Regions from separate parts of the Shewanella sp. SM55 genome, predicted to be linked through region 2. Evidence: predicted binding sites of a transcription regulator. Region 2 holds the regulator's gene; each other region holds the start of a gene.
What was found. The regulator sigma-54, encoded in region 2, starts transcription at its own class of promoters, with help from an activator protein. The targets are predictions, from matches to a motif close to GTTGGCACGNNNNTNGNNT.

Region 1 (8,087 bases), on a different contig from region 2:
GCCGATAAAGAGACGACCGCGATCTTGCAGACCGAACAGTGCGAAGGTCAATGCCTTACCCGTTGCGTTAGAGATCAATACGCCGTTAGCGCGTTGACCGATATCACCACCTTTGTGCGGACCGTAATGGTCGAATGAGTGATAAATTAGACCAGTACCAGAAGTCGCAGTCATAAACTCAGTTTGGAAACCGATTAAACCACGGCTTGGGATGATGAAGTCGATACGTACACGACCTTTACCATCAAGCTGCATGTCTTTCATTTCAGCTTTACGGGTACCTAATTTCTCGATTACTGTGCCTTGATCTTCTTCTTCAACGTCAACAGTCAAGGTTTCAAATGGTTCACACAGTTCACCGTCGATAGTTTTCAGAATAACTTCTGGACGTGATACGGCTAACTCGTAACCTTCACGACGCATGTTTTCAATCAAGATTGATAAATGCAATTCACCACGGCCAGATACACGGAAGCGATCTGGACTTTCTGTTTCTTCAACACGCAGTGCCACGTTGTGGACTAATTCTGTTTGCAGACGTTCCAGAATGTTACGTGAAGTCACATACTTACCTTCTTTACCTGCAAAAGGTGAAGTATTAACTTGGAAAGTCATGGTCAGAGTAGGTTCATCAACAGTCAAAGGTGGCATAGCTTCTACTGCACCAACGGCACAGATAGTGTCAGAAATTTTCAGCTCACCTAAACCAGTGATAGCAACGATGTCGCCAGCATTAGCAATTTCAACTTCAGTACGGTCTAGACCCATGTAACCTAATACTTGGCCCATTTTACCGTTACGAGTTTTGCCATCAGCGCCAATAATAGTCACTTGTTGGTTCGTTTTAACGCTACCACGCTTGATGCGGCCGATACCGATAACACCCACGTATGAGTTGTAGTCGATTTGCGAAATTTGCATCTGGAACGCGCCTTCGGCGTCAGCATCTGGGAAAGATACTTTTTCAACGATAGTTTGGAACAGCGGCGTCATATCATCGCTCGCTACATCCGGGTCTAAAGTTGCAAAACCGTTTAACGCAGAAGCGTAAACGATTGGGAAATCTAGCTGCTCGTCAGTTGCACCTAAGTTATCGAACAGGTCGAATACTTGGTCAATAACCCAATCTGGGCGTGCACCTGGACGGTCAATTTTGTTGATAACAACGATTGGCTTTAGGCCTTGAGCAAACGCTTTCTTCGTTACGAAGCGAGTTTGTGGCATTGGACCGTCAACGGCATCAACTAGCAATAATACTGAGTCAACCATAGACAGAACACGCTCAACCTCACCACCGAAATCGGCGTGGCCTGGGGTATCAACGATGTTAATACGGTAGTCGTTCCACTTGATGGCAGTATTCTTTGCCAGAATCGTGATCCCACGTTCCTTTTCAAGATCGTTGGAGTCCATCACCCGCTCAGTGGCTTCTCCTCGGGTTGCAAGGGTGCCTGACTGTGACAGCAACTTGTCTACCAGGGTCGTTTTGCCATGGTCAACGTGTGCAATAATGGCGATGTTACGTAAATTCTCTAGCACGGATAAACCTCTTACCATCAAACAAAAATAGGGATATTTCAGTAATTCGTTATGGTGATCGAGCTCGATCTACCACAATAAAAAGCGTGCCATTCTACTCCAGAGCGGCCTTGGCGCACAGGATTATTTTTGAACACTTATAAAACAATCCGCCAATCCTTGGGTAATTTCCGTCAATCATCCACTGAGTGAAATCCTCTGTAGCCAGAGTTAACGCTCTGTTTAATTGCCATATTCATAGGAAAAATCTGAGTTAAGCAGCTGAATTTGCTATTTTTCGTATTCAATGTTAGCACTGCTAATGTCGATTTAAGCATCAGCAAAATCGACTTAGACACAGAGAAATTACCACGTGAACACACTGCAATAAATTCTGCGGCACACTTAATCTAACGTTCATGTTGGCGTTTACACCCGATGGCATTAAGACTCACTTCATTGTCACGGGATACCTTTTACGCATCACTGATTTCACTTGGCCTGTGAACAGCAAAGACATTTCGCACATGAGAACGAACTCTTTCCTAATAATATGATAATAAACCACTATTGGATTGATAATGCGTGGCATAGTTGGACAGACTAGCGTGGTTTTATGACAATTATGCGGTGGTAAATAGTCCCGATCGGAGCTGAAAGTATGTGTGAGCTTCACAGAGGCAGTACTTACTGAGACTGTGAAAGCCAAAGCGTCATTGCCATCTCAGTGCCATAAAAGCGGTGCATGTTATCGCTGTGCATCCCAGCTTAAGGTTTGCATGAATCAATTCAGTGCGCACCAAAATGGAGTAATGCACCAAAATGCCACAGACAAAAGCACCATTATGGTGCATACGCGAATCCAATTAAGTGCAACAAAGATTTTAAACCATGTTAATCAGTAAGTTAAATTATTGGCATGGATATCGCTTTATAGCTCGTAAGTTTGGCTCAAGATAAATCACTTGAGTTAAAAGATTATAGAAGGGGCATCCCTTTACCCTACCGGAGGCTTGAGAATGTCAGTTGAATCAGTTTTAAAGCAACTTGAAGAATTAGAAGTTAAGTTCGTTGATTTACGTTTTACCGACACTAAAGGTAAAGAGCAGCACGTATCTATTCCTTCTCATCAGGTAGATGCTGATTTCTTCGAAGACGGCAAAATGTTTGACGGTTCTTCTATCGCAGGTTGGAAAGGCATTAACGAATCAGACATGGTGCTGATGCCAGATCCAACGACATTTGTACTGGATCCTTTCACCGAAGAAACCACAGCGCTGATCCGTTGTGACATTCTTGAACCCGGTACTATGACAGGTTACGACCGTGACCCACGCTCAATTGCTAAAAAAGCAGAAGCTTACCTGATCTCTACTGGTATCGCTGATACTGTATTGATTGGACCAGAACCAGAATTCTTCCTATTTGACGATGTCCGTTTCGGTACTGACATGTCAGGTTGTTTCGTTAAGATCGACGCTAAAGAAGCGGCTTGGAACTCAGGCACTAGCTACGAAGGCGGCAACACAGGTCACCGTCCATTTGTTAAAGGCGGTTACTTCCCAGTTGCACCGGTTGACTCATCACAAGATCTACGTAGCGCTATGTGTTTAGTGCTCGAAGAAATGGGCCAAGTGGTTGAAGCGCATCACCACGAAGTGGCGACTGCAGGTCAAAACGAAATCGCCACTCGCTTCAACACCTTGACTAAGAAAGCGGATGAAATCCAAATTCTGAAGTACGTAGTGCACAACATGGCACACGCTTATGGCAAGACTGCGACTTTCATGCCTAAACCCATCGTTGGTGACAACGGTAGCGGCATGCACGTTCACCAATCTCTGGCGAAAGACGGTGTTAACTTGTTCGCTGGCGACAAATACGCAGGTTTAAGTGAAACGGCGCTGTACTACATTGGTGGTATCATCAAGCACGCTCGCGCGCTGAACGCTTTCACTAACCCAAGCACTAACTCTTACAAGCGTTTAGTGCCACACTTTGAAGCACCTGTTATGTTGGCCTACTCTGCACGTAACCGCTCTGCATCAATCCGTATTCCAGTGGTACCAAGCCCTAAAGGCCGTCGTATCGAAGCACGTTTCCCTGATCCACATGCAAACCCATACTTAGGTTTCGCAGCGCTGCTGATGGCAGGCCTTGACGGTATCCAAAACAAGATCCACCCAGGTGAAGCGATGGACAAAGATCTATACGATCTGCCTCCAGAAGAAGCGGCTGAAATCCCACAAGTGGCAACGTCATTAGAAAACGCCCTTGAAAATCTGCAAGCTGACCATGAGTTCCTGACTAAAGGCGGCGTGTTCAGTGAAGATTTCATCCAATCTTATATCGTACTGAAAACAGCAGAAGCTGAGCGCGTAGCACGTACAACTCACCCACTTGAGTTTGAAATGTACTACAGCCTGTAATGGCTAGCGCTATACAACCAGCTCGCTTTATGTAATTGATACAGAAAATATAAAAGCCTCGATAGCAACGCTATCGAGGCTTTTTGTATTTTGAAGGTATATACAACTTTTATTCTGATTCAATCATCGCGTTGTTCTCTAAATAGGCATCATCGCCAACCACTCTTTTATCATTCAGAGAAGGCACGCCAGACACCGCGGCAACAGCAACAATAGAGATAGATGGTTAAAAACCGATCTAAACTAAACATGGATGCAGCAGAAAAACCACCTATATAGTCGGAAGTTAACTACCGCGCCATTATTGTTAAGTGTCCACGCTTTATTCAACTAGGCTGTTTATTGTCAGGGGCAAAATCTGCCAGTTGGGCAGGTTCGCCTGACTCAAATGACGCAAATGGTACGCCATCTAACACGCGCTCATTTTTAAATACACGGATTTCAGAATCAGGTAACTGCGTCATCAGCAATGACAAGATAATATGCATCTTATCCAATGGGCAATGAAGGCGAATACTTGCACGTAAGCCCATTGTTCGTATATCCGATTGGCAGGCAATAAATGGACGATTCCGCGTTACCTTAATCAAATGACGATGCCCATTTTTTATAGGGCTCTCATAAGTTGTCTCTACATTTTTAAAACCGGTGAAGAAAAATGCCATCACGGCAAAACCACCCGCGCCGACCAAGGCGACCGGGCCTAACAACGCCACGCCAACGATGCAAACCACTACCCCAAACCAAGCCAGCCCCCGCACTACCGCGTAGGCGGCATCCGGAATAACGTCATGATAGGTGGTAACCAACCCCTCGGTGGTGAGCCGATAGTGGTACTGTTTGTCGGCCAACCAGAGATAACGCATAAATGGCCCAAAAATCATCACTATGATGAGAAAATAATACCATTGTTCAAATCCATACCAGCGTGTCACCAACCCAACTAGAGCCGTAATCCCGCACGGAATAAGGACCATGATCCACCCCATGCCATACACAGTCGCTACCTTAAGATCCCACTCATAAAGCGTGGGCGCCTCTCGCACCCGCTGCTGACGCAACTGATAGAGCCGGTCTTGCTCCTCTTGGGGTAATTGCAGGTACTCACTGCGCGGCAGGTCTTCATACCGACTGTCGTCCAACAGTTGTGTCTCTTGCTCTGTCGACGCCGACTGCGGCGCTGCCCTCTTATTCATATAGCTATTCCTTTGCTGTGCCCACGGTACTCCATGGTCATCGTTAACCTACCCACACGGCTTGTACTTAATGTCTTCTCACCCTTGACGACCTTGCCGCTAAAGGCCTGTCAACATCTTGGTGGCAATGCTGCCACTGATGGACACCGAATCTCGCGCCAATAATAGGCGCGAGAAAAAACGTTAACCGGGCTGGGTATTCTCAGGGGCAAAATCTGACAATTGGACTGGTTCGCCGTCACGGGTGCCAACTTTAGAGAGGCCAACTATTCGTTCATTTTTCAATAAAAAGAGTTCCGACCCCGGTAATTGCTTCATCAGTAGCGACAACACTTTATGCATATCTTCGGGATGGCAATAACAGTCGAGATTTGAATAATATCCGAAATAAAACCTGTCTGTATCACACGATATATATGGCCTCTTGTGGGTCACTTTTATCATGTGGGGATGTCCACGCTTGATAGCACTTATTGAGGTGGTTTCTACATTTTTAAAACCAGTAAAGAAAAATGCCATCACGGCAAAACCACCCGCGCCGACCAAGGCGGCCGGGCCTAACAACGCCACGCCGACGATGCAAACAACTACCCCAAACCAAGCCAGCCCCCGCACTACCGCGTAGGCTGCATCCGGAATCGCGTCATGATAGGTAGTAACTAAACCCTCGGTGGTGAGCCGATAATGGTACTGTTTGTCGGCCAACCAGAGGTAGCGCATGAATGGCCCAAAAATCATCACTATGATGAGAAAATAATACCATTGCTCAAATCCATACCAGTATGTCACCAACCCAACTAGAGCCGTAATCCCGCACGGAATAAGGACCATGATCCACCCAATGCCATACACAGTCGCTACCTTAATATCCCACTCATAGAGGGTCGGTGCCTCGCGTACCCGCTGCTGACGTAGCTTATTGAGCCGGTCTTGCTCCTCTTGGGGTAATTGCAGGAACTCACTCCGCGGCAGGTCTTCATACCGACTGTCGTCCAACAGTTTTGTCTCTTGCTCTGTCGACGCCAACTGCTGCGGCGCTGCTCTCTTATTCATATAGCTATTCCTTTGCTGTGCCCACGGACTGCACGGTCATCGTTAACCTACCCACACAGCTCGTACTTAATGTCTTCTCGCTCTTGACGACCTAGCCGCGAAAGGCCTGCCAGCATCTTAGTGGCAAAGCTGCCATTGATGACACCGAATCTCGCGCCAATAACAGGCGCGAGAAAAAACGTTAACTGGGCTGGGGATTCTTAGGGGCGAAATCTGACAGTTGGGCAGGTTCGCCTGACTCAAATGACGCAAATGGTACGCCATCTAACACGCGCTCATTTTTAAATACACGGATTTCAGAATCAGGTAACTGCGTCATCAGCAATGACAAGATAATGTGTATCTTATCCAATGGGCAATGAAGACGAATACTTGCGCGTAAGCCCATTGTTCGCACATCCGATTGGCAGGCAATAAATGGACGATTCCGCGTTACCTTAATCAAATGACGATGCCCATTTTTTATAGGACTCTCATAAGTTGTCTCTATATTTTTAAAACCTGTGAAGAAAAATGCCATCACGGCAAAACCACCCGCGCCGACTAAGACGGCCGGGCCTAAAAAGGCCACCCCGACAATACAAACCACCACCCCAAACCAAGCCAGCCCCCGCACTACCGCGTAGGCGGCATCCGGAATAACGTCATGATAGGTGGTAACTAACCCCTCGGTGGTGAGCCGATAATGGTACTGTTTGTCGGCCAACCAGAGGTAGCGGATAAATGGCGCAAAAATCAGTGCCATGAAAAAAAAACCATACCATTGGTCAGACTCATACCAGTGCGCCACCAAGCCAATCAGCACCATTATACCGCAGGGAATAATGACAACGAGCCACCCCATGCCATACACGGTCGCTATCTTAATATACCATTCATAGAGGGTGGGTGCCTCACGCACCCGCTGCTGACGTAGCTTATTGAGCCGGTCTTGCTCCTCTTGGGGTAATTGCAGGAACTCACTGCGCGGCAGGTCTTCATACCGGCTGTCGTCCAACGGTTGTGTGTCTTGCTCTGTCGACGCCGACTGCGGCGGCGCTGCTTTATTGTTCATCCTGTTACCTCTCGGTAGACTCTACTTGTAGCGTGGCCATCGCCAAGCGTAAATCCAGTCATCCATTTTAAATCAGCAACATAATATGCTCTCGGCCTACCCTCAAGCGAATATTTACTGAAACAGTTTTAAGGAAAGTAATAAAAGTAACTAGATGGCCAGTGAGGGAAGTGGAGACTGATTTTAAAGAGTATGTTCAAAACTCATCTGAGTTCTGCGAGGACACGGCATACAAACCTCCATGATTAATACCAATCCAAAACTATAGTCGCCGTTAACAACTAGGTTATTGAGGTTGGTTGTATCTCGTTTCTGTTGATGAATAATTGACAGATATAATCATATAGTTAGAATGCCAAGCTGTTGAAACAGAACAGGTTGGCGTCAAATGAAACCTGATCTGGTTCCTTATCACTAACGCTCTCAGTTGATCAAGTGAGTAGATCATACCGAAGCAATGCAGTTTTTCACATATAAACAATGGAGTGGTTATGCGTTGGTTGACTTGGTTGGTCGTGTGCTGTTCTCTCACGGGATGTGCAACGATAACGTCGAGGATGGGAGAAGATTCAACTTGGGGTCACTCTTTCTCAAGTGTGCAAACGGCTGTTGATAATGGCGAGGAGTGTATGATTATCTCCGCGTTGGCGGCCCCGCCCTTGCTGCTCTTTACCATCCCGCTGACACTCGTTGATATGAGCAGTGCGTTGATCATCGATACTGTTATGCTACCTGCAGATTTAGCGATCACGCCCAGCGATCCCAAGCTCCACACCCCGCGACCTATGGTCTGCCGCTATGACTATAAGATTTAAGCATGATCGCACCCAATAAATA
Region 2 (8,087 bases):
ATTTTTTGCAGCATATTGCGCACGTGTACGAACATGCCGCTGCTAAGCGCTTGGTTTAACTGGTCAAGACTATGTCCGGTGTGATCGTTTTCTGCATTATCTACGGGCATTTGTCCTCCATTGTGCGGCAAATTGGTTTGAGATCTTAGTGTTGGGCTAGGATTTTACGGTGACTAAGCGTCAGTCGATGACACAGATTAAGACGGCTAAGGTAAGGTTAAGGCCAGCGCCAGCGCAATGACCGCTAGTGTAATCGCCTGTGGCTTGTATCGTCGAGCGACAAATGTTTTGCCATGTGTGAATGGCAAGTTTTTTAAACTAGACATGAAGTGAAACTAACGATGAAGTGCTTAGTGTGAAGTGAAACTAACAGGCTTCGTCAAACTTAGCGTCGATTAAGGCACAAATGGCATCGAGAGCCGGCTCTGCATCTGGGCCTTCGGCGATAAGCTTGATGGTCTTACCCATGCCAGTTTCAAGCATCAGTAAGCCAAGTACACTGGCGGCCGATGCTTGTTTATCGCCTTGGATTAAGGTGATGGTCGCATCAAACTCGGAAGCCAGTACCACCAACTTAGTGGCGGCACGGGCATGTAAACCGAGCTTATTACAGATGGTTATCTGACGTTCAAGTTTTGGCATTATTGAGCTCTCGATGACGGGCATAAACTTTATGTTTACCGTTACTAAAGCGTTTGGCCAATTGCTCTGCGACGTAAACCGATCTGTGCTGTCCACCTGTGCAGCCAATGGCTACCGTTAAATAACTGCGATTGTTACGCTCGAGGTGCGGCAGCCAAGTCTCCAGTAAATTTTCGATTTGCCAGATGAACTTATTAACCAGTGGTTGACGATTTAAGAACTCAGCTACGGGTTCATCTAAGCCAGTCAATGGCCGCAGCGCCAACTCCCAGTGGGGATTGGGCAGGAAGCGCACATCGAACATAAAGTCGGCTTCGGTGGGCATTCCGTGCTTAAAGCCAAAGGACTCGAAGTTGATCACGAGTTCTTTATCGACACTACCAAGGAGAATTTGTCTGACTTGGTCGCTTAAATCATAGATATTCAAATTCGACGTATCTATGTAGTGATCGACCAGTTTTGACATAGGCTCGAGCAGTTTCCCCTCCAGCTTTATCGCTTCTTGCAAAGAGACTCGGCTCTTCGACAAAGGATGCAAACGGCGGGTTTCGCTGTAACGCTTGAGCAGAATTTTATCGCTGGAGTTAAGGAAGAAGCTCGTTAACTCAGTATCTGGAGGTAGGCTAGCGAGTTGTTTTACTAAGACCTTATCCTGCTCAGGCATGTTACGCACGTCGACACTGATGGCGACGAGATCGTTACTGCCTTTGAGTTGCTCAAGCAAACTGCCAATCAATGGCAAGGGAAGGTTATCGACACAATAATAGCCGAGATCTTCGAGTACCCTAAGGGCGACAGATTTGCCTGAGCCTGAGCGGCCCGACACTATGACCAGTTTCATCCAGTGATTACCTGATAGAGTTCCGTTTCATCATGCGTCTTGCGTAATTGCTTTAATATTTGCTTGTCGCTCAGCTTTTCGGCCATGCAAGACAAGGTACTTAAGTGCTGCTGACATTGGTCTGCAGGCACCAGTAGTGCAAATAAAATATCAACAGGTTGCTTATCGATAGCATCAAATGCTATCGGCTCTTCACACTTAATTAGTATGGCAATGGGCTGATCTATATCGGCTAGTCGACCATGTGGAATGGCGATGCCGTTACCTATACCTGTGCTTCCCATCTTTTCGCGCGCCACTAGGCTTTCGAATATCTCTTGAGATGAGAGGGTCGGGTACTGGGCAGCGACTAAGTCGCTGATGAGTTCCAGTACCTTTTTCTTGCTGCCCGGAGTGGCGCAGGTAGTGCACTCCGGCCGCAGTATGGTACAAAGTTCCATTATTAGTGTTTTGTTAACTTCTCTTTGTGTTTAATAACCTGACGGTCAAGCTTGTCAATCAGGGCGTCTATAGCGGCATACATGTCAGCATGCTCTGAAGTAGCAAAAACTTCACCACCTATGAGGTTTATTCTCGCTTCGGCAATCTGTTGCATTTTCTCAACATTGAGCACAACGTGCACATTATTGATCTGTTCGAAATGGCGTTCAAGTTTTGAAAACTTTTCTTCTACATATGCACGTAACGATTCGGTAATTTCGACATGGTGTCCACTTAGGTTTATTTGCATAGAAACGTCCTCCGATATCCACTGTAGGTTATAAACTTTTACGCTGATTAGAAGGTGGAATAAGCATAGCCTCTCGGTACTTCGCAATGGTTCTGCGGGCTACGTTGATCCCTTGTTCTGCCAGAAGTTGTGCCATCTTACTATCGCTTAATGGTTTTTTCTGGTTTTCCGCTGCCACCAGTTTCTTTATAAAGGCTCTGATTGCTGTGGATGAGCACTCACCACCATCGTCAGTACCGACGTGGCTAGAGAAGAAGTATTTTAGTTCAAAAAGTCCCTTAGGGGTATGCATGTATTTTTGAGTTGTGACCCGTGAGATGGTGGACTCATGCATTTCTACCGCTTCGGCAATATCGTTAAGCACCATAGGCTTCATGGCTTCTTCACCATACTCAAAGAAACCTTGCTGATATTGCACTATGCAATTAGCAACTTTAAGCAAAGTATCGTTACGGCTTTCTAAGCTCTTAATAAACCATTTAGCCTCTTGCAGATGGCCGCGAATAAATTGGCTATCGGCTTGGTTTTTGGTACTGCGTGCCATAGAAGCATAATGTTGATTTACATTGATTTTTGGCATGCAGTCAGGATTAAGCTCAACGACCCAGCGGCCATTTTTCTTCGACACAGACACATCTGGGATAACGTATTCGTCATTATTGGGCGTGATCAACAAACCTGGGCGAGGATTGAGGGTTTGGATAAGTGCTATACCATCCCTTAATTCATCTTCTTTTAATTTAGTCTTACGCATCAATAACCTAAAATCACGGGCGGCGATCAGATCTAAATGATCTTTGATCAGCATACGGGCGTTTTCTAGGTTGGGAGTATCAGCGGCGAAATGCGACAGTTGGATCAGCAGGCATTCACTTAAATCGCGGGCGGCAACGCCTATGGGATCAAAATGCTGAATACGCTTGAGTACGGCTTCGACTTCGTCAAGCTCAACTTCAGGATTGCCCATGGCTTCGAGAATTTCTTCAGTGCTTTGGGTGAGATAGCCCTGATCGTCGATGGCATCAATAATGGCGGTGGCAATGGCTAAATCGGTTTCAGAAAACGGCGTGAGGTTTTTTTGCCATTCTAAGTGTTCGTACAAACCTTCACTGGTCTCGCCTTGGAAGGGCATATCGTCTTCACGACTGCCGCCGGGGCCTGAGTTTGGGGAGGCGGTAAACACTTCATCCCATGTGGTGTCCATGGGGAGCTCATCGGGCATGGATTCTTTGGTTAGCGACTCTGCCGTATCTATGGTGGAGCTGTCTTTTTCTGGTGGCAGAGTGCTAGATTCACTGAAATCCGTATCGGATAGCGTTTGGTTTACAGGGGTTTTAGTGGCGTCGAATTGATCCTCTTCCAGCTCGAGAAGGGGATTAGAATCTAATGCTTGCTGGATCTCTTGCTGCAGTTCTAATGACGACAGTTGCAACAGACGTATAGCCTGTTGTAGTTGTGGCGTCATGGTTAACTGTTGACCCAGTTTGAGCTGGAGTGACGCTTTCATGTTACCGCTGATCCCTACGTTATTATTGTTGGATGAGGTCGCTTATTATCATTTTGAGTGAAGCCCAATGGCGGTATAAATTGCCTCCATTGGCTTCGCTCGATTAACTATAGCCTGAATTGTTCACCTAAGTACACAGCCCTAACTTGCTGATTGTCTAAGATCTCTGCTGGAGTTCCTTCGGCAATCAGGTTTCCGTGACTCACAATATAAGCATGTTCACATACATCTAATGTCTCGCGGACATTATGGTCTGTGATCAGTACGCCAAGGCCGCGACTTTTGAGTTGTTCGATAATCTTCTTGATGTCGATAACCGAAATAGGATCGACGCCGGCAAACGGTTCATCGAGCAAAATGAACTTAGGATTAGCGGCTAAAGCCCGCGCAATTTCGACGCGACGACGTTCGCCACCCGACAATGACATGCCTTGGCTGTCACGGATGTGGGTGATATGAAACTCTTCGAGCAGATGTTCTAGTTCTTCTTCTCGTTCTTCGTTTTTAAGTTCTTTACGAGTTTGCAGTACGGCCATGATGTTGTCATGAACAGTTAGCTTACGAAAGATACTGGCTTCCTGCGGTAAGTAACCTATGCCTTTGCGGGCACGCAGATGCATAGGATCTGCGGTTAAATCATCATCGTCGATAAAGATATGCCCCTTATCGCTCTTCACTAGCCCGACAACCATGTAAAAGGTCGTGGTTTTACCGGCACCGTTTGGACCGAGTAGGCCAACGACTTGACCGGTTTTTACCGTCAGACTGACGTCTTTAACCACTTGGCGACTCTTGTAACTTTTTGCCAGATTTTGTGCTCTTAAGGTGATTTGGGTCATTTAGAGTCCTGCTTTTTTACAGGTTTATCCGCTGGAGCATCTGATTTAGCATCATCTTGATAGTTTTCTGGCTGAATAATAGTGATCACGCGATCGTCACCACTGCCAGTACTCTCGGCCATCAATTTCTGTTGAATCATGTTATAGCGGATTAAATTGCCTGTAACTTGGCTACCCGCTTGATCTAATGACGCCATACCTTTCAGAGTTAAGGTGCGGCTTGCCATATCGTAACGAATTTCTTTCGCGCTCGCCGATGCAGGACGGCCATCGTCTAATATCTGGCTATACGTAGCAGGGTTGCCTGTGGCGACTAAAGTTTTGCTATTTTCACCTTCAGCGGAAAATGCACGCAGTTCATTTGCTTGGATTTTTATTGAGCCTTGGGTAACTTCCACCGGACCAAAGAAGATGATCTGGTTGTTTTTGATATCCGCAGTTTGGCTCACAGCTTTAATTTTGACTTCTTGCTTTAAGTCGCCCACTTTCGCGAAAGCACTCATGCTCATAATTAGCATTAGGCTGGCAAGTAATATGTTATTTTGCTTCATATGTTCCTACTACCTGACTGGTCAATTGCACTTCTTGCGCGTTGAGGTCGGCATAAAGGCCTTGGCCTTGAATATTAAAATCTTTCCCTGTGACGTAAATGGTACGGTCAGAGGTCATTATCATAGTGTTGAGATCGAGTTCCAGATAACTGGTGGACAAGGTCTGAATCGGTTCTTCTGGGCTAATGGCATCGATAATAACATTATTTTCTAATACAACCTTGCCAGTTTCCTTGTTTAGCTTGCCCTGATCTGCCCTGAGCTGCCATTGTGCTTTACCTTGGTCTGGATAAACAAGATAAACAGGTTGAGTAAAGAAAGTTTGATTCGTTGAATCATAATGTTCCATGTGTTTCGCCGTCACACGGCTATTCACTAGTCCTTGCTCATTGAACTCAACACTGCGCAGATCTTCAACGATGAAATCTGGGGTATTTTGATCTTTTACTCTGTTATCGGAATCACCGCTGTGTTTGTTCTGGACCTGCCAGTAAAGCGCTAGTGCGGTTCCAAAAAAAGCGATAATCGCGAGTGTCACACGACTCATATACTCATTCCATGGGCCGAAGTGAATTTATTTTGACTTAGGAGTAACAGATCTGTGAGTTCACGCAGTGCACCGTGGCCACCATTGAGCGTAGTCACAAAATGGGCGTGTTGGCGTACATAGGGGTGGCCGTCAGCAACACTGACCGCTAAACCGACGACATTCATCACGGGGAGATCGACAATATCATCACCGATATAAGCCACTTCTTCTGGGGTGACACCATAAAGTGCGAGCAATGCTTCATAGGGCTCGAACTTATTGTCTACGCCTTGGTAAATATGGGTAACACCAAGGGCTGTCATACGGTTTTCAACGATTTTAGATTGACGTCCTGTGATCACGGCGAGGTTGAAACCGCTGGTGAGTAGTGATCGCACGCCATAGCCGTCGCGAGTATGGAAGGCTTTGAGCTCTTCGCCGCTATTGCTCAAGTAAATACGGCCGTCGGAAAACACCCCATCGACGTCACAGATTAACAGTTTAATCTTTTGCGCGCGTTGCCACACATCATCACTGATTGGGCCGTAAAATCCTTGCTGTGGCATTAAATGACTCCTGCTTTTACCATATCGAGCATGTTAAGAGCGCCAATAGGATGGCGATCTTTATCGATAACAATTAATCCGTTGATATTTTTTGAGTCCATCACTTGCAGTGCTTGGGCGGCCAACACATTATCTGTGATCGTGACGCAGTTACGGGTCATCACATCGGCAATGGGCGTCGTGCGTAAATTCACTTCGGCATCAATAACGCGGCGTAAATCACCGTCGGTGAAGATACCAACCAGCTTGCGCTGATCATCGATAATCGCCGTCATGCCTAAGCCTTTCTTGGAGATTTCGTACAGAGCTTCTGTGATGCAAATATCGTGGTTGACGAGCGGTAAGTCATCACCGCTATGCATGACATCGCAGACTTTTAACAGCAACTTACGTCCTAATGCACCGCCAGGATGGGACATAGCAAAATCATCACGGGTAAAGCCTTTAGCTTGTAGTAGCGCAATGGCGATGGCATCGCCCATCACTAAGGTTGCTGTGGTACTTGAGGTTGGGGCAAGTCCAAGTGGGCAAGCCTCTTCTGGGACTTCAATACATAAATGCACTTTAGATAATCGCGCCATATTCGATTCGGGTTTACCCGTTACCGCAATAACAGGCACGCCCATACGTTGGATGACTGGCATTAAGGTGAGGATTTCACTCGACTCACCAGAATTTGAAATCGCTAAAATCACATCGTTATCGGCCAATACACCCAGATCGCCGTGGCTGGCTTCCCCCGGATGCACAAAAAATGCGGGCGTTCCTGTGCTGGCGAGGGTGGCAGAAATCTTATTGCCGATATGGCCCGATTTGCCCATTCCCATGACAATCACTTTGCCTGTGCAGTTGAGGATCAACTCGCAAGCCTCTGCAAATTCAGCCGAATCAACATATTGATAAAGATTGTCTAGGGCTGACTTTTCAATGTCGATAACTTTACAACCCCATTGGCGCAGTTGTGATTTGTCTACCATGTCTATCTCTCTTTTTGCATTGTCTTTGTCGCCCCATTGATGGGATTGGAATAGCACAATTTGGTACGCGATAAAGATGATATGTAATAGGCTTTCTGCCAAGTATTAGTTTGTTTTCAGACAATTTAGCTTATGTCTTGCTGTGGTTAATTACCGAAAACAGCAAAACAATTGCGGAAGGCTAGAGCGATTGATCCGACTCGTCAAGTTCAGCTGCGTTAGCTATTCATGCACAATAACGTGTTTAGCGGCAGAAGGCCTTGAGCAATATCATCGTCTTTGTCGTTTATTTCAATGGATTTATCCCATATCGCAGCGGGTATTACCCTATGGGATGCCTCTATTGCGCAATTGCGTATCGACTCTCCCCGATAAACGTGGGCGAAGAGTGAGCTAAGTGCGAACGAATTAGCCAATACTGCCAATTCTGCAACTAGGTTGAAAACATTAAGTAACATTTTACCTGTGCAGAGTGAAAACTTAGGGCGCATTTTCGCTGTAAATGAGGCAAATTGAAAGTATCGCAGGGCGATAGTGTCGATTCGGTTGTAGGTTAAAGCGCAATTACGTACAATTTGCGGCTCTTCGATTGGTCAGTCTCGGAAGACTAGGATCACCTCATTTGCAAATGTCGGAATCAAGCATGACTCAAGAACAAACGCCGTTGGTTGAGATCCGTAATTTGGGGTTTAGCCGCGGTCAGCGTGTGATATATGAAGATATTAGCCTGTCCATTCCAAGGGGCAAGGTGACGGCGATCATGGGGCCGAGCGGCATAGGCAAAACGACCCTGTTGAAATTGATTGGCGGCCAATTAACGCCTGACCATGGACAAGTGTTATTCGACGGTCACGATATCCATGGCGTGAGTCGTAATGAATTATTTAGTCTGCGTAAGCGGATGA
Region 3 (8,087 bases), on a different contig from region 2:
ATCGTGAGACCAACGCTTATAAAGCTTGGCCTTCAATGGATTTGCAAAAAACATCGACAGCCAATACTGCTCAATTTGATACCTTATTAGGTATTGCTCAGGACAAGGCTGGACACCTCTGGACCGCAGATATGGGGTTAGAATTAGGCCAAACAAGGATTTGGGGATTCAACATTAAGGACGGCAGTCTATATAAACAAATCGTCCTACCACAAGCTCTCGCGCCTAAAGGCAGCTTTATGCAGGATTTGGTTGTCGACTCTCAAAAAGGCTGGATTTATTTAGCTGATATCGCCAACCCTGGCCTCTTAGCGGTGCGTATCGACGATGGTCATACAATACGTTTTTCAGGTCATAGCTCGCTGCAGGCCGAAACGGATGCAGTAATGAACATAGATAACAAAACAACATTGTTTAATGGCAAAGTCGCCAGTGTAGCGGTCAATCCAATCAGTTTATCTGCCGACGGAAGTACACTCTATTATGGTGCAATGAATGGCACTCACTGGTATCAGTTATCGACTGCAGCTTTACAAACAGGCAATAATGATAAAATTATCGCCACGGTAAAATTAGTCGGAGCCAAGCCTGTATCAGATGGCGCAGCAACGTCCAAACAAGGTAATCATTACTTTACCAATTTGAACCACAATGCCATTTCCATGCTAGATAACAAAGGCACACTAACAACAGCGGTCAGTTCTCCACTACTGGATTTTCCAGATAGTGTGCAATTTGGTGAAACAGGCTGGTTATATATTTCAGTGAATCAATTGCATAAAGCAAAAGCCTTTAATGGAAAAGCCGAAACAGCCAAACCGCCTTATCGCATCATGCGACTCTGGACCGGTGAGGATACTGCTGCGGGTCAATAACACCTTAGCTGCAACTGCAAAGTTGCAGCTTATATTTGCAGTATGAGTTATATCGCAACTGGTATTTACGTTGATGTGAGTCTTTGGTTTAACTCGAAAGCGTCTAGAAATGAGTTAGGTGTTGATTGTGCAAACTATCAATGCCTCTTATTGTTACTGGCACAGGTCAATATTGAATGGTGAGATAATTTTTGGAACAAGGAACAAGGAACAAGTTCAGTGAAACTCAATCAACCTTCTAAAAATGCATTTTATATTCAAACTCTGAGTACTCAGTACCGACCTCTATTATGGCTGTTTGCTGCTGGGTTATTACTGCTTGGTTTACTCTGCGCCAGAGCAACCTATTTACAACCCGATCCGATACTACAGCTCGTTCTCGGCTGGGTAACACTGTTTCTATTGTTACCCGTGTTACCGACTGCGTTTGTTCAGCAACAGTGTTGGTTAGATGCTGAGCAACAGCAATTGTGGCTCGGTAAAGGTTTATTCAATGGGAGGTATATGGGATTGTGGCGGTGGCGTTCCTATGCCTTTTCGGACATCAAAGCAGTGCAACTTTATCAGCTGCAAATCACCCGCTGGCATCAGATCAGCCGCAATCGCCAAGCGGAAGATACTGTCCAACATTATCTGGCTTATTTAGAATTGCACCAGCCCAACGGTGCTCAATTGATATTGGGTGACAGTACTGATAGAAAGGAATTACAACAAGTTCTACAGCAATGTGCGCAGGCAATAGACTGTAAATTTCAGGATTTTAGTAACACCACTCAAAAATCACTTCCCAAAGGTAGTGAATTTAATTTCATGCGGGTACTGGTTCTGCTGGTTATATTTATTTTGTTGAATATTTTATATTTTTTGTTCGTTCTATAAATGCCCAGTCATCCAGCCTAAAAAGTTAGGCTGGATGTCCTCCACAACGATCACTCATCTTGCTCTGTGGTTTCCTGATAAGGAACAAACACTTTAAGAGATGCTGGCTGGACTTCAATAGTGAGATCCGCTGGCTCAAATACTTCACCATCAATCACATATTTACACTTAGGCTGGCTGCTGATGGTGACCTTTTTAGCATGTGCATGATGGACTTTACTTGCACTCGCTTGTTGATCTCGCACATTTTTATTGCCTTCTTTTACCCATCCTGCAATCGCTAATTCAGCGAGGCTAAGCAACTGCTCTTTGGGTTCATCGCCAGCATCCAACCAAGTAATGTCGAGCAAACCGTCGGTCATGTTTGGTTCGCCATCGCCCTGCGCCAACACGCTGGTAAACGGTGCGGCATTGGCAACGATTAGGCTATGGGTCGTCAATGTTGTGGGTTTTGCATCATCTAAGCTGAGCTGGATGGTTAAAGTGATATCGGCATTCACTGCGCGCCATAAGCCATCGAGGTAGGCAAACTGGCCGAGGGCATTTTTACGCTCACGGTTTGCGGATTCAATCATTTGTTGCTCAAACCCTATGCCCACAAGCAACAACACTAACGCCTCATTACAACGCGCGGTATCAATGGCTTGGCAATGCCCTTGAATAATATTATCCAGCGCCTGAGAGATAGGAATAAGCTTACTGCCTAAACCAAAGAGGGCATGACTGAGGGCATTAGTTGTGCCAAGAGGAATGATGCCTAAGACGATATCCGTATCAACGATTTGAGAGGCCACTTCAGTCACAGTACCATCGCCACCACAGGCGATAATGATATCTGCGCCTGCATTACGGGCTTGCTCGGCGAAGACATTTGCGGTTTCGTCTGCTGTTGTGAGTTTTAAAGTCAGGTCAAAATAGGCTTTAAGTTCATCTTGGATTTGCTCGCTGTATTCTTGCCATTTCCCGCCACCAGAGACTGGGTTGGCGATAATCCACGCCACTTTGTGGATGTTAATTTTCCCTTGACTTAGCATGCGATCGAGCGCGCGTAATTGCCATTTGTTTAAGCCAGCGGTTTTGCGAATTTGCTTTATCTGCTGCAGTACTTCGGCGAAGTGCTGTTGTTTATCTTTACAAACCAAATAAGCGGCGAGTACCAGCACTGAGCGGCCACGACCCATAGCACAGTGGATGAGTACCTGTTTATTGGCGCGCACTTGGCGGTGCAGCCAGTTAACGGCTTGATTGAGTTGGGCGCTGGTCGGTACGCTATGGTCGAGGATGGGAATATTTAAATACTCGATATGATCTTCAAATTGCGACCAATCTAAGCCATCAAATTCAGCGGTGACATCCAGAATGGCAGTGATCTTATTGGCTTTAATCTTTTCCAGATCTGCGGAAAAGAGTCTACAGCCGAGATACAGATGTTCATCAATCCTTTGCATGGGCGGTACTGAATCGTATTTTCTGGCCCAGTGGTTATAGAGTCGACTACCTAATAAAAAGGGAATAAAACCCCAACGAATATACCAAGGAATAGTGCCATCTTGGCGTTTTCTAAAAATACTGGCGAGATTAAACCAATAGGCTGAACCGACTAAAAACAGTGACAGACTTGTCCATGCACAAATGAAAGTGAGCAGGGGAGAAGTGTCTGTTACTGCAAAATAGGCTAACAATACTGCACCTGCAGTGTACAAATATTTGATGTGGATCTTCGTTAGCATGCAAGTCCTCCAATGCCATTGTTCTTGGTTAAAATCGTTGCACTTGAATGGATAGATGTCGAGATGAGAGATGCAGAAATGAGCGAGTCTAAACCAAAAGAGTGGCAATAGACGAGTCTATTGCCACCCTAAAGTCAGGTTTGTTTAGCACTTAGTATCTTTAGCTTTAACACCTTCTTTGACTTCTTCACAGGCATCTTCGATAGCGTTACCTGTATCAGTCATCACTTCATCGATTTTTTCGCCCGCGTCTTCGGCTTTGTTATCACTACAGGCCGTTAAACCTAGGGCGAGTAATAATGCGAATGCAGCACTTGTCATCAGGGTAAATGGTTTCATATCTATCTCCTTTTCTAAAAAAAAATTATAGTCGCGGTGATTTACCCTTAAGGGCATTGATCAGCAGAGAAATCACTAATAACACAATAAATATGAAGAAAATGATTTTCGCTATTCCCGCCGCTGCGCCAGCAATCCCAGCAAATCCTAACAACCCGGCAATCACGGCAACAACTAGAAATACTAATGTCCAACCTAGCATAATAACCTCCTGCCCTTGTATTAATCCTTCGCATGACCGTTTGTGTCACTTGTAAGGTAACGGCTAATGGCTCTTACTTGATTGCGATCTTAATGCCAACTTTAAAAATTTTAAGTAGTTAATTGATTTTAAATATAATTTAAATCATTTTATTTAAAATGGTGTGAGTGAATTAAAAGAGGGGTAGGCAATTTTTACCTAAGCTTCGGTAAGAGTTTCAGCCTAATACGTTGAATCAAAGACTGTGAGCTGATGTCGTTCATAAGTAAAGATAAATAAAAGCCGACACTGTGAGTTTGTGTCGGCTTGAAGATATTATGATCTTATAATACAAGATGATAGGAGCTAAATACGTTTAAAAACGATTTAATGGTTTCCAGCGTTGCAGGCTAACCGGAATGCTCGCGCCTTGGGATAACAGCAAGTTAATGCGGGATTGATACGCCGCGCCCACCATTAAATGTTTGGCTAAATCCACCGCATTACGGGCCTTATAGTCATCTAAATAACTGCCTTTCGCCCACGCATTAAATGCGCCGAGCGCTGGGCCTGCCCAAATTTGGTAATCCATTTCGCGGCCGACTTCACCTGTGTTTGACCAGCGGCTCGAAAGACCCAAATACCAGCGGAAAATCAGCGCCATCTTACGTTTGGGGTTATCCAATGCACGCTCGATTTGCTTAGGATCGCGCTCGTTAAAGTGGGCGACAGTGCCCGCCCAAATATCATCGAGTGATGAGCGGAACACTTGCTCTTCGAGCTTTTTACGCTCGTCCACAGGGATGGCATCAATCGAATCGTAACGGGTGTAGATCTCATACAGCTTATTGGCGCGCATCGGGAACAGAGTGCCGCGCTTAACCACTTGTAATTTCACGCCCATTTCGAACATATCGGCGGCAGGCGCCATAGTCACATCGGCCATTTCTGTGGTGGCGAGCAACTTACGTGTGTGTTCACTCGCGCCCGCTTCGACGCAGGCTTGGTTGATTGAACCTGTGACGATAAAGGCCGCGCCCATGTTGAAGGTGGCTAATGCAGCATCGGGAGTACCGACGCCACCGCCAGCGCCCACACGGATGGGCGTCTTGTATTGATACTTAGCTTGGATTTCATCTTTGAGCGCCAAAATCGTCGGTAATAGCGTGACTAATGGACGATTGTCGGTATGGCCGCCTGAGTCGGCTTCGGCCGTGATGTCATCCGCCATGGGCACGAGTTGCGCCATCACCATTTGGTCTTGGCTGATAAGGCCGTCACTCACTAATTGCTGGAGGATTTTGGCCGGCGCTGGCTCCATAAACTTAGTCGCGACTTCGGTGCGGCTGATTTTTGCGATGACTTTGTTGCCAATGACTATTTCGCCATGTTCGTCGCGGCTCAAACCTGCTGCGCGGTAATAAACGATTTGCGGCGTTAAACCTAAAAATGCCGAGGCTTCGACCGTGCGCACTTTATGTTTTAAGAATAACTCAACACTGCCGCGCTCTAATGCGGGCTCACTTGGGCTGTGAATTAAATTAAAGGCGTAAGGACCATTGGGTAGCGCCGCTTGAATGCGAGTAATGGCCGCTTCAACGCGGGATGGGATTAACCCCGCCGCGCCAAACGAACACAAAATGCCCGCTTGGCCCAGCGCGATAACCAGTTCTTCCGAGGCAATACCGTTGGCCATAGCGCCAGCGTAGTAAGCGTATTTAACCCCGTGTACGCGGCGAAAATTACTGTCGCCTAAACTTTGGGTGCCAAGGGCGGGCGCAAAGGCGCTGACGGGGTGTGAGCCCAGTGGCGCTTGGCTGTCGCTTGTGGTGACTTCGGCCGTTTGCGCTATGCCTAAGCCTTTTTCACTGTGATTCACTAAGTAACAGGCTTGGCTTAAATCTTTGAGTTTTTTGCCTAATGCGTCGATATCAAAGCTCAGCGCGGCATCGTTGACTTGCCACGGCCAAGGGCTGAGTTTTTCGTTATTGCTATTGAATTGATCTAGAGTATGGCTAGTCATCTTGGGTCTCGTTTTTATTGCTGCTGCGTTGCTATTACCTGGGTAAAAAGTTCGGGTGTAAAAGCCAACGCAGCGGCAGGATTATTTTTAAGTTATTCAATAAACAGAATTTAGCGTATTAAGCTTCTTCAATACAGATGGCGATATCTTTAACTTCATAAATTCGCAGGCCATCTTTACTCAAGTTGGCATCGCCCATAATGATGCGTTTGCCATTGTCGTCTGTCACGCTGGTAATGTGCACATCCAGCGACATCTGCTTGTTTAATGGGTTAATTTGGCCGCGATATTTCCATTTGATATCCGATAAAATCTGCCCAAATTTTGGATTTTTAAAGCCAGCGCCAAGGTCTTGGTCAATCGCATAGGTTTGCATCAGCTCGATAATGGCTTCAACCCCTAATGAGCCTGGCATCACAGGATCTTGATGGAAGTGGAATTGGAAGAACCAATCACTCGGGTCAATGGTGCGCTCGGCGTATAAATAGCCAAGGCCCGCTTTACCGCCGGTTTTCACTATATCGGCTTTGTCGATAAAGTTAAGCTGACCGCCCGCTAAACGGTAATGTGGTTGACCTTTTGGTGCATTAAAGCTGCGATGTTGTTTATCTAACAGATTGATTTGGCTATCGGCGGCTATGCCATTTTGCACATGCCAAGGCTGAGTTGTCTTGCCGTTGTCTATGCCTAACTGGTTTTTCAGCGCATCGCCCTTGAAGTAACCAAATACCGCTTTACCTTGGTAGAAAGGCTCGCCATCGCAGCTTAATTCAAAACTGAAATTCTGGATGATGTTGCTGCCAGCAATTACAGTCGATAACAAACGTGAGTCGTTCACTATGGTTTTGCCACGTAAATCCACATGGCGCAGCAGCTTACCGCTGCCGTCTAAGTTACGGAAAAACAGCTCTTGGCCGGGGAAGCCCAAGGTGGTGCCCATATAACCTGAGATAAAACCGTTTGGCTGCAGTGATATCTCCATCAGCACAGAATAGGGCATCACGGCGTGATGGCTGTTTTTATCGTAATACCAAGCGTTTGCGGGCACTTCGTATTCAGCGATACATGAAGAGGGCTTTTTCAGCTCGCCGCGTTTGCCGTCAATCGCAATGACGCGAGTCGTGAGCTGCAAATCTCCGCAAGGCGTGCGCGGTGGAATAAGGCCGCGATAGATGCTGAAATCGGGGCCGAAGCAGTTTTCGATATCGCCCGTGGCAAATTCGAACATGTGATACGGCGTGAACGGCAGGGTATCGGGCACGCGGTTGGCGTACTTTGAATCCGCTGGCGCAATCGGCGCGCTCACATGCTTAAGCGGCACTACGCCTTTATTGGTTGGCGCAGTTAAATCAGGCAACTGTGCCATCAGTGGCGCAGCTAAGGATGCAGAGGTAAGCGGCGCCGCTGAAGCAGCATTCTTGGCAGCATGGCTAGCTACATGGTTAACTGTGCTGGCATCGTTATCCGCGAGGTAGCGGGTGCATTCGGCTTCTTCTTTGATCATCACCCCAAGGTTTTGGAAATCCACGACCACTTTGCCATTGAGCAAAATATCGATATTCGCCTTAGCATACGGGCGCGGGCTCATACCGATTTCGGTGATTTCCATGCGATAGGTGAGCAGGCCAGATTGCGGCAAGACTTGACCGCGACAGCGCACTTTTTGTGACGCGTTTTCTAGCGGTTGGAAACGACCGTTTTTGACGCCCCCTTCTTCTGTACTGGCATGCATCCCAATATGCAGCATAAAGAATTGTAGTAATTGACCACAGCCTTCGGCCATTAATGATCCCGCCATCACTTGGTCGCCCTTGAAATGACACGGGAAATACCAATGATCGGCTTCGAGCTGCTTATGGCCTTGAACTGAACCTAAGCCCCACGCGCCGCCATGCACCTCAAGATTGCTGACCTGTTCAATCATCAGGAATTTTTCAGATGCAAAACATAAAGAGGGCTGCAACCCATATTGGGCTTGATGCGCCGCGTGTGCACCGCCAAAACAGCCACCGATATCCGCGCCGAGCAGTTTATGGATTTGGCTGTAATCAAATTGGTTT
Region 4 (8,087 bases), on a different contig from region 2:
AGGGCATGCACAATTTGCTATTGTCTTTTGGGATGCGAGCCAACAACACTTTATTTGGTTTCTAAAACTGGCGTTAGATGAGCAAGGATTACTGTCGCCTGCACCGCGCTCACAATTTATCGAAATGATATTAGCGGCATTAGGGCAAGATCCCACTCAGCCACTCAGTGATGAGCAGCAAGAACGACTCGCGAATAATCCGTTTAATTTCAAGCCAAGCCAGGAAAAACTTGCCGTATTTAACGCACTCGTTCGTAAACAACTTGGCCAGCGCGCTTCATCACAATACGAGTTTGCCGTGCAATATCTGTCAGGCCAAATTGCCCCATCACAATGGCAACATATTGGAATGCAAGGCATAGCTGATGTGTGTGTACGCGCAAAAGAATTTGATCATGAGCAGCACTTGGTATCGAGTTTTGATACAGCCGCCATTGAAGTGCAAATCGCCCTATGCCAATGTCTTGAACACTTACTGATTAGCGACACACTCGCCGATAAGATTCTCGCGAAACTTCAAGACACAGCGCCAGAACACCAAGCCTATTTCCTTCGCGCTCTGGCTTCTAGCGCTAAACACAGCCAAAAAGCGTTTGCGCATCTACACGGCCAATCCTCTTTAGATACCAATGCCCTCATCAGCATTGCCGGACGTAACTGGTCGGTATTAAAACAAGATTCAAGTCGCAGTCTTTACTTAGAAGCTTTAGCACTGCAGCCCCAAGCCTTTTTTAATCAGGTCTTTGCTGATATTGTGGCTATTCCTAGTTTGCGCAATCAACTACTAGGCGAATTAAGAAATCCCAATCGAAGTGTTCAACTATCACAAGCCATAGGTGGTTTGTTTAAGGCAGCTAGCAAATGATGTCAGATTTACTGTTAATTATTGGCCTCGTCGTGATTGCCGCATTCTTTTGGCAACTACGCCAAATGGCAGAGTTGAGCCGTATTTTTGCCGAAAAAGAATGTTGGCGACAAAAAGTTCAACTGTTAGCCATTGCCATGGAAACTGCCCGCCCAAGTATTGGCGGCACCACGGGAATTTGTTGGAAGGCGAAATATTTATTTGAATTCAGCACCGACGGCATTAACCAATACCGTGGCCATATTTGGATGCAAGGCAAGAAAATTCAAAAGATTGAATGGCCTATCTTCCCTGAGCCTGAATGGCATGAAGCCCCAACGTCACAGGGTAAGTTTGGCGGGTGTGGTACGCAAAGTGGTTGTAACTCAGGCAAATGCCATTAAGCTTTTATCGACAATGTTGGCTCAAATAAAATGTGAGCCAACATAGAGAGCAAGACATCATTCTTTTTTATCGTAAATACGGCTAAAAAATAGCTCACTGAAAAAGCTAAAAAAGAAAGGGCGCGGCCCTAAAGCCACGCCCTCCTATTCTCTGTTAAGCTATCCCGCTATTTTTGTGCTCCCTGCACCATCCATGCGTCAATCTGCGTCCTGCTTCATCCCTGCTCAATCCTTGAGGTCCTTGTACTCATGTACTTCCCTATCTCTTGGTCATCCAGTCCCAAGCTTGCTCTTTCCTGAGCGGTTCCATCATCATCCATGAAACGGGTATTGCATCCATTCAATTGCACTCCCTGTGCCATTGCCATCCTATGCAATGAGTCTATCAATCCTTGATAGTCTCCCTTCCTTGGTATTGGCTCTCTTTCATCCTGAAAGGCCTATATCCCTATCTTTCCTTAAGTCACATTCCTTAGTCACTGTTCGATCATCCTGATCGCAAACATCCTGTTGCCCGTAACTCCTTCTACAAGATGAATTCTACGCCAACCAACAAAAGTACTCATTGTGGATTATTTAAAATGTTAACGAAGATGGTGAGTTCAACTGATAAGAAACAGACTAACTTACTGATGTAAATAAAAATAATAACCAGCCACAAGACGTAACCACCCTTTTGACTTACAAATTACTTACATACTTGTGAGAGATCTCTTACACGGAGGATGGCAATTCGAATCAAAAGTAAGCAAAGCGCTAGATGTTCTCCCCTGAAGGACTTATGCATAAACCGCTATCGCTCGAAATTCGACAAGCATTCGGCGCATGACCAAAACACAGTCAACACAGAGTAAATCATTGGGCAATAAGAGAAGTAAGACTGGTAAACATGTTTTACGGCAAGATGTCTTTAAGCAGCGTTAAGATAAAGTCTGTGTGAATAGCGTTATAGCGTGAATAGTGTTATAGCTTGGCAAAGCCAGATTAATGCGGAAAATGAACCAAAGAAAAGGGCGCAACTAAAGTGCGCCCCATTTATCCTTTGTAAGCCGTCCTGCTCGATTTGTGCTCCCTGCACCATCCATGCGTCTACTTGCGTCCTGCGTCGTCCCTGTAATTCCTTTTCGTCCCTGTGTATCAAACTTACGTGAGATAACACTCAGTCCCTTGACCTGTAAATCCTTTTTACAGAGCCTGTCACTTCCTATGACGTATTCCTATTGCATCCTGCAAAATTTATTTTCCATAGATTAGTACAAGCTGTTCACCCTTATACTTTATCCTTATCTCGATACATCCTGTTTCGAGTTCATGCTTAATCCTTAAGCGTGTCCTGTATTCTTCCTGAAATTCATCATCCTGACGATACAACTCACTGTCCCTAATCATCCTTGAAAAGCAATCCTGCTTTTCCTTAGCCTATCCGAGGCGAATGACAGTTTTCCTACCGTCAGCGATTTCAACCTTGAAATCTTAATTCGTTGCTTCTTGCGTCCCTTTGGCCTGTTTCGCTTTCCTTGCTATCCATTTGCTTTGGCCATGAGTGAATTTTACGTTAACCCTAATTTTACGTTAACCCTAACTTTTTTGTTCGGCTCAAAGAACGGACTACAAAATTAATTACGGACCAACCAAAGGAAAATAAATACAACCCAATGATTCTATTTAAAATTAAATACTGCAGGACAAAAAACAATCAAAAAGAAAACATTATGTCCTACAACGTTTGTAAGCGATCTCTCACACGGGCATGGGCATCTCACTCGGGCAATTTTTTTAACGTTTAAAAAAGCGGCGGATCATCTGAGCAAACATCACCCAATCTGCCATCAAACTGTAAAAGGGATACTGAAATGTCGCGGGTCGATTCTTCTCAAATACGAAGTGTCCCACCCATGCAAAACCGTAGCCAACAATAGGAATAAACCAACATAGCCACCAGGCTTGTGAAACCAAGGCAATGCCAATCAGCAGCAGAACTAAACAACTGCCAACAAAGTGTAATTGCCGACAAGTCGGGTGCTGGTGTTGGGATAAATAGAAAGGATAAAAATCGGCGAAACGTTTATAAGAGTTAGTCATCTTGTTGAACCGAATAGAATAAAAGCTGGCCATGGACACTGCCAATACTCAGCTCGCCTATGGATACAAAGTCATGCTGAGTAAACAGTTGCAAGTGGTTCTCCTGAGCGACAAACACACCAATGCCATCCAAATCAGGCTGCTCATCACACCAACTCACCACAGCTTGCACCAACTTATGTCCAAGTCCTTTGTGCTGTTCATTTGGTGCAAGAGCAATAAACTGCAAAATACCGCAGTGCTTACTGGGTAAAAGTTCAATAATACTGGACTCTTTGTTCATTAGTGCTTGAGTCGATTGCCAACCTGTACCTAACAACATCTTTAAGCGCCAATGCCAATAACGCCCTTCCCCTAAAGGCACTTCTTGAGTAACGACACAGGCTAACCCAAAGAGTCTTTCATGGTCGAATAAACCAATGAGGGCTTGTTTTTGTTGCCATAACGTATTGAGTTCTTCCCTGATTGCGGCGCGCAATTTTTGCTCATAAGCGGCTTTGTCTGAGGTAAAGAGTGAATCGACAAAAAAAGGATCATCATGGTAAGCGTTATAGAGAATAGAAGCGGCAATGCGTAAGTCTTCCGCGGTCAAATAGACTGCGCGGCAGTCCTCCAGAATTTCATTGTCCATCGTTAGCATTCCTTGACTTAGCTCACACTTTTTTATGCGTAACTGTTAATCTACCAAGGAAACTAAAAAGTGCAAATTTTAATCATAGATTGCATTTTTCAATCAGGCGCTTACTCTAAACGAAGGCACTATACTGAAAAGGAAATAATGATGGATACAACTCCAGTAGACTTAAGCCACTTGTTTGAGCAACTCGGTTTAGACAGTAGCGACGAGGCCATAGCGCAGTTTATTGCAACCCATGATATCGACCATCACATCCATTTAAGCCAAGCGCCCTTTTGGACCCCAGCCCAAAAGAGCTTTATCATTGAAGGTTTAGAAGCCGATGCCCTCTGGACTGAGCCCATTGAGCAATTAGACACTCAGCTACGTAAACGATAAGACTCGTTGGTTCAGATTTTACCGTAAGCCGTTTCACCCCAACCCACTAAGGCATTGTTGCTCAGCACGATAGGCGTGCATTCATCCTTAGTGGTTTTTCCATCGCCATTATTACGCTGGGTACGATAAAACAACACTAAGACTTCTTTATTGGCTTCACCTTGTTGAGCACTTTGTTGAATATAGGCTTCACTAAAATCAGCGGTGCCCATTAAGATCATCACTTGGTCTTTAGGCATGCCTAAGCTCAGTTTGGTTAAGTTAGTGCGATTTTTATCCTGCACTTTCTCCCAAGATTCGCTGCTATCCCAGCCCGATTCTCCATCACCGACATTGACCACGCAGCCGCTAAGACCTAAGCTTGCGAGCCCTAAAAAAGTGATGGCGATAAGTTTGTTATTCAATTTATGGTTCATCATGTGACATCCTGTGTAATTATTATTGAAGCTTAAAAATGGTATTTCGGCTGGACAATAAGCAAAATAAATGCCACAAGACAACATACTGTTTTTAAATGAAAAAATTAATTATTATTTTAAAATTGGTTTAAACAATTCAACAAATTAAGGAATTTTGCTAATTATGAGTCCCCTTGACCAAGTATTAGCGGCCGCACGTTCGCTCGAAGCCTGCGGTAAAGTACCGAGCCTTGCCTTAATTAAAACCCGTTTAGGTAGTAGCCTACCTTTACCTATATTGATCCAAGGCTTACAGCAATTTAAATCTATGCCTAAGGCGGATCGCGAGCGTTTAGCTGAGTTGCAAACTATCAGCCCTACAACTGACACTCCCGCAACTAACGATACCTTAACCCTTGCAGTGCTCGCCGAGCGCATGCAGATGCAACAGGCGTATTTTGAACGTCATGCTGAGCAGCAAAAAACAGAAATAATGCAATTAAAAAACGAACTGCTTGAACTTAAACAACGCATCAACTTATTAGAAATCCAAGGAAAAACAGCTTAATGTTTGTCACTGAACTGCGCTTCGAATGCTTCGCCGACACCACGATATCTGCCGCCGAGAAGGCCATTAATCAGCTCCTTGAAGCCTATCGAGCTAATGGCCAAATCTTAGGACGAGAATTTGCGGTCGCCTTTAATGACGGTGAGTTTAGAGTGCGTTTATTGATGCCAGAGAAAAGCAGTTTAGCGCACAAATATCACAGCCCTTGGGTCAAAAAAGCCTTAGTAGAATTAACCGACGCTAAACTACTCGCGCCGCGGGAAAAGTTTATTGGTCAGGATATCAATTCTGAAGTAAGTAATACCGAAACACCCAGCTGGCAACTGCTATACACCAGTTTTGTGCATATGTGCTCGCCCCTACGCAGCGGCGACAATTTATTGCCCATTCCCCTGTACCGTATACCCGCAACCTTTAATGGCGATCATAAGCGTATTATCCGTTGGCAGAGCGAATGGCAAGCCTGCGACGAGCTGCAAATGGCGGCGGCCACTAAGGCAGAATTTGCCGCGCTAGAGGAATTATCGAGTCCTGACAGTGATTTATTTCGCAGAGGTTGGGATTTGCGCGGTCGTATCGAATATCTCACTCAGATCCCGACCTATTACTACTTATATCGCGTTGGCGGCCAAGATTTGGCCTCAGAAAAAACGCGACCTTGCCCACGTTGTGGCAGTCATGATTGGAAACTCGATGAACCTTTATTAGATATGTTCCATTTTCGCTGCGAGCCTTGCCGCATAGTGTCGAATCTGTCTTGGGATCATCAATAACACCTGTTTATCCCCTTGCAGAACTCAACCTAAGATAAGCCACGCTTAGGTTGAGTTAATACTTAGGTTGATAATAAAAATTTCGCTCACAGAAGTTAACGCTTACCGAAAAGGTTTTGCCACATACGTTTAAAACTGGCGAAAATACCAGGATGTTCTAATGCGGACATAGGTAGTTCTTCATGTTTAACGGGTGGTGCTATCCGTGGCGATAATGCTTCAATAAACGCAGTCAAACTCGAGGACAATTGCTCAGATTGCACTTCACCAGGGATTTCAATCCATACGCTACCATCACTGTTATTGATGGTGAGCATTTTATCTCCCTCATCTAACAGACCGATAAACCAAGTCGGTGACTGCTTCAGTTTCTTCTTCATCATCAGATGACCAATCAGGTTTTGTTGCAGGCAGTTAAAATCGTCATCATTCCAGACTTGCAGTAACTCCCCCGTGCCCCACTTAGAGTCAAATAATACTGGTGCGGAGAAATAATGACCGTAAAAATCATTGATCTCTGGCCATAAAGTTAACTCCAGTGCATGCTCTACATTGGCGAAACTGCCTTCAACTTTGCGTTTCACTGGCTGCCAAGAAACGGCCTGTTCAAGATCCGGTTGAAATTCGCCTTGAATACACACAGAAGGCTCACCCTGTGGGTAATAACGCGGTAGTTCACCTAAACTCGTTAAGTAAGCTTGATGATAGTTTTGCAAAAATTTATCGAGTGCGGGCAGACAAGACACTTAAGCACAATCCAATTTCAGGTATAATGTGCGCCTATTTTGACATGGAAACAGTATTGATGACACAGAATCACGATCCCTATAGTGATGCGCAAGCGCTTGTTGGCCTGACTTTAGGTAAAGCCACCGACTACCAAGCCGAGTATGATGCGTCGCTGCTGCAAGGGGTTCCACGCTCACTAAACCGTAATGCTATTGCACTCACTGGGACGTTACCGTTTCATGGTGCCGATATCTGGACGGGTTATGAGCTGTCTTGGTTAAATGCCAAAGGTAAGCCTATGGTGGCCATAGCTGAATTTCATTTAAGCTATGAAAGCCTGAATCTGATTGAGTCGAAATCGTTCAAACTGTATCTCAATAGCTTTAATCAAACCAAGTTTGATAGCCTAGATTCACTGCAAAAAACCTTAGTGCAAGACTTAAGTCAGTGTGCTCAAGGTGATGTTAGCGTTAAGATTATCGAGCCCAAAAGCTTTGGTATTCAGCGTATTATTGAGTTACCTGGCACTTGTATTGACGATCTCGATATTGAAGTCAGCGATTATAGTTTTAATCCTGATTACTTAGTTAACAGTACAGACGATAAGCAAACGGTCGCGGAAACGCTTAATTCAAACCTGCTGAAATCCAACTGTTTGATCACTTCGCAACCCGATTGGGGCAGCGTGATGATCCGTTATCAAGGCCCTAAAATCGATCGCGAGAAACTGCTGCGCTATTTGATTTCTTTCCGCCAACATAACGAATTCCACGAGCAATGTGTCGAGCGAATTTTCGTCGATTTAAAACGTTTTTGCCATTGCACTAAATTGACAGTTTACGCCCGCTACACGCGTCGCGGTGGTTTAGATATCAACCCTTATCGCAGTGACTTCGAGCAACCTGGTGAAAGCCACAGACTCGCAAGACAGTAATGACCTTCCTAGGCTATTAGATTAACAATCTGAGATAGAAAATAAGGTTTAAAAACTGCAACAAAGCTCTGAATTGCTAGCCCTAGCTGCTCGCTAGATTCAGAGCTTTTTTATTCACAGTGTTTGCACTCGCATTGAGCAATAAACGCCGTAGCCATTGGTGGCTCGGGTTTTGGGTATATTTACTGCTCCACACCATATACAAATCAATTGGCCGAGTTTTCAGGGGCATAGGTAAAATCTGTAAGCCGAACATCTCAGCGTACTGACTGGCGTACCGCAAAGGCGCTATGCCTATCGCCTCACTTTTGCCGACAGTTGCAAACATACTCAATAGAGA

Region 1: the regulator sigma-54 is predicted to act here: its motif matches at 2,432-2,450, upstream of glnA (glutamate--ammonia ligase).
Region 3: the regulator sigma-54 is predicted to act here: its motif matches at 4,107-4,125, upstream of L5L91_RS02595 (DUF1328 family protein).
Region 4: the regulator sigma-54 is predicted to act here: its motif matches at 4,821-4,839, upstream of L5L91_RS02525 (DUF3192 domain-containing protein).

Annotation. Positions count from the first base shown of each region.
Region 1 covers NZ_JAKKRS010000019.1:138,650-146,736, forward strand. Annotated here, with positions in the region: gene typA (translational GTPase TypA) at 1-1,539, opposite strand, end outside; gene glnA (glutamate--ammonia ligase) at 2,538-3,947, shown strand; gene L5L91_RS20410 (hypothetical protein) at 4,274-5,143, opposite strand; gene L5L91_RS20415 (hypothetical protein) at 5,327-6,196, opposite strand; gene L5L91_RS20420 (hypothetical protein) at 6,378-7,250, opposite strand; gene L5L91_RS20425 (YceK/YidQ family lipoprotein) at 7,808-8,065, shown strand.
Region 2 covers NZ_JAKKRS010000015.1:13,077-21,163, forward strand. Annotated here, with positions in the region: gene mgtE (magnesium transporter) at 1-110, opposite strand, end outside; gene L5L91_RS17160 (HPr family phosphocarrier protein) at 367-642, opposite strand; gene rapZ (RNase adapter RapZ) at 629-1,483, opposite strand; gene ptsN (PTS IIA-like nitrogen regulatory protein PtsN) at 1,480-1,923, opposite strand; gene hpf (ribosome hibernation promoting factor) at 1,926-2,213, opposite strand; gene L5L91_RS17180 (RNA polymerase factor sigma-54) at 2,242-3,720, opposite strand; gene lptB (LPS export ABC transporter ATP-binding protein) at 3,828-4,559, opposite strand; gene lptA (lipopolysaccharide transport periplasmic protein LptA) at 4,556-5,110, opposite strand; gene lptC (LPS export ABC transporter periplasmic protein LptC) at 5,097-5,657, opposite strand; gene kdsC (3-deoxy-manno-octulosonate-8-phosphatase KdsC) at 5,654-6,205, opposite strand; gene L5L91_RS17205 (KpsF/GutQ family sugar-phosphate isomerase) at 6,205-7,182, opposite strand; gene mlaF (phospholipid ABC transporter ATP-binding protein MlaF) at 7,826-8,087, shown strand, end outside.
Region 3 covers NZ_JAKKRS010000001.1:591,779-599,865, reverse strand. Annotated here, with positions in the region: gene L5L91_RS02615 (major royal jelly family protein) at 1-875, shown strand, start outside; gene L5L91_RS02610 (hypothetical protein) at 1,095-1,754, shown strand; gene L5L91_RS02605 (diacylglycerol kinase family protein) at 1,805-3,484, opposite strand; gene L5L91_RS02600 (hypothetical protein) at 3,629-3,823, opposite strand; gene L5L91_RS02595 (DUF1328 family protein) at 3,849-4,025, opposite strand; gene pfaD (eicosapentaenoate synthase subunit PfaD) at 4,381-6,027, opposite strand; gene L5L91_RS02585 (beta-ketoacyl synthase N-terminal-like domain-containing protein) at 6,146-8,087, opposite strand, start outside.
Region 4 covers NZ_JAKKRS010000001.1:563,619-571,705, forward strand. Annotated here, with positions in the region: gene L5L91_RS02500 (DUF3549 family protein) at 1-865, shown strand, start outside; gene L5L91_RS02505 (DUF3301 domain-containing protein) at 862-1,248, shown strand; gene L5L91_RS02510 (DUF962 domain-containing protein) at 3,025-3,330, opposite strand; gene L5L91_RS02515 (GNAT family N-acetyltransferase) at 3,323-3,961, opposite strand; gene L5L91_RS02520 (DUF2789 domain-containing protein) at 4,112-4,345, shown strand; gene L5L91_RS02525 (DUF3192 domain-containing protein) at 4,357-4,764, opposite strand; gene L5L91_RS02530 (ELKS/Rab6-interacting/CAST family protein) at 4,928-5,311, shown strand; gene L5L91_RS02535 (Zn-ribbon-containing protein) at 5,311-6,084, shown strand; gene syd (SecY-interacting protein) at 6,180-6,830, opposite strand; gene queF (NADPH-dependent 7-cyano-7-deazaguanine reductase QueF) at 6,890-7,747, shown strand; gene L5L91_RS02550 (LysR family transcriptional regulator) at 7,830-8,087, opposite strand, start outside.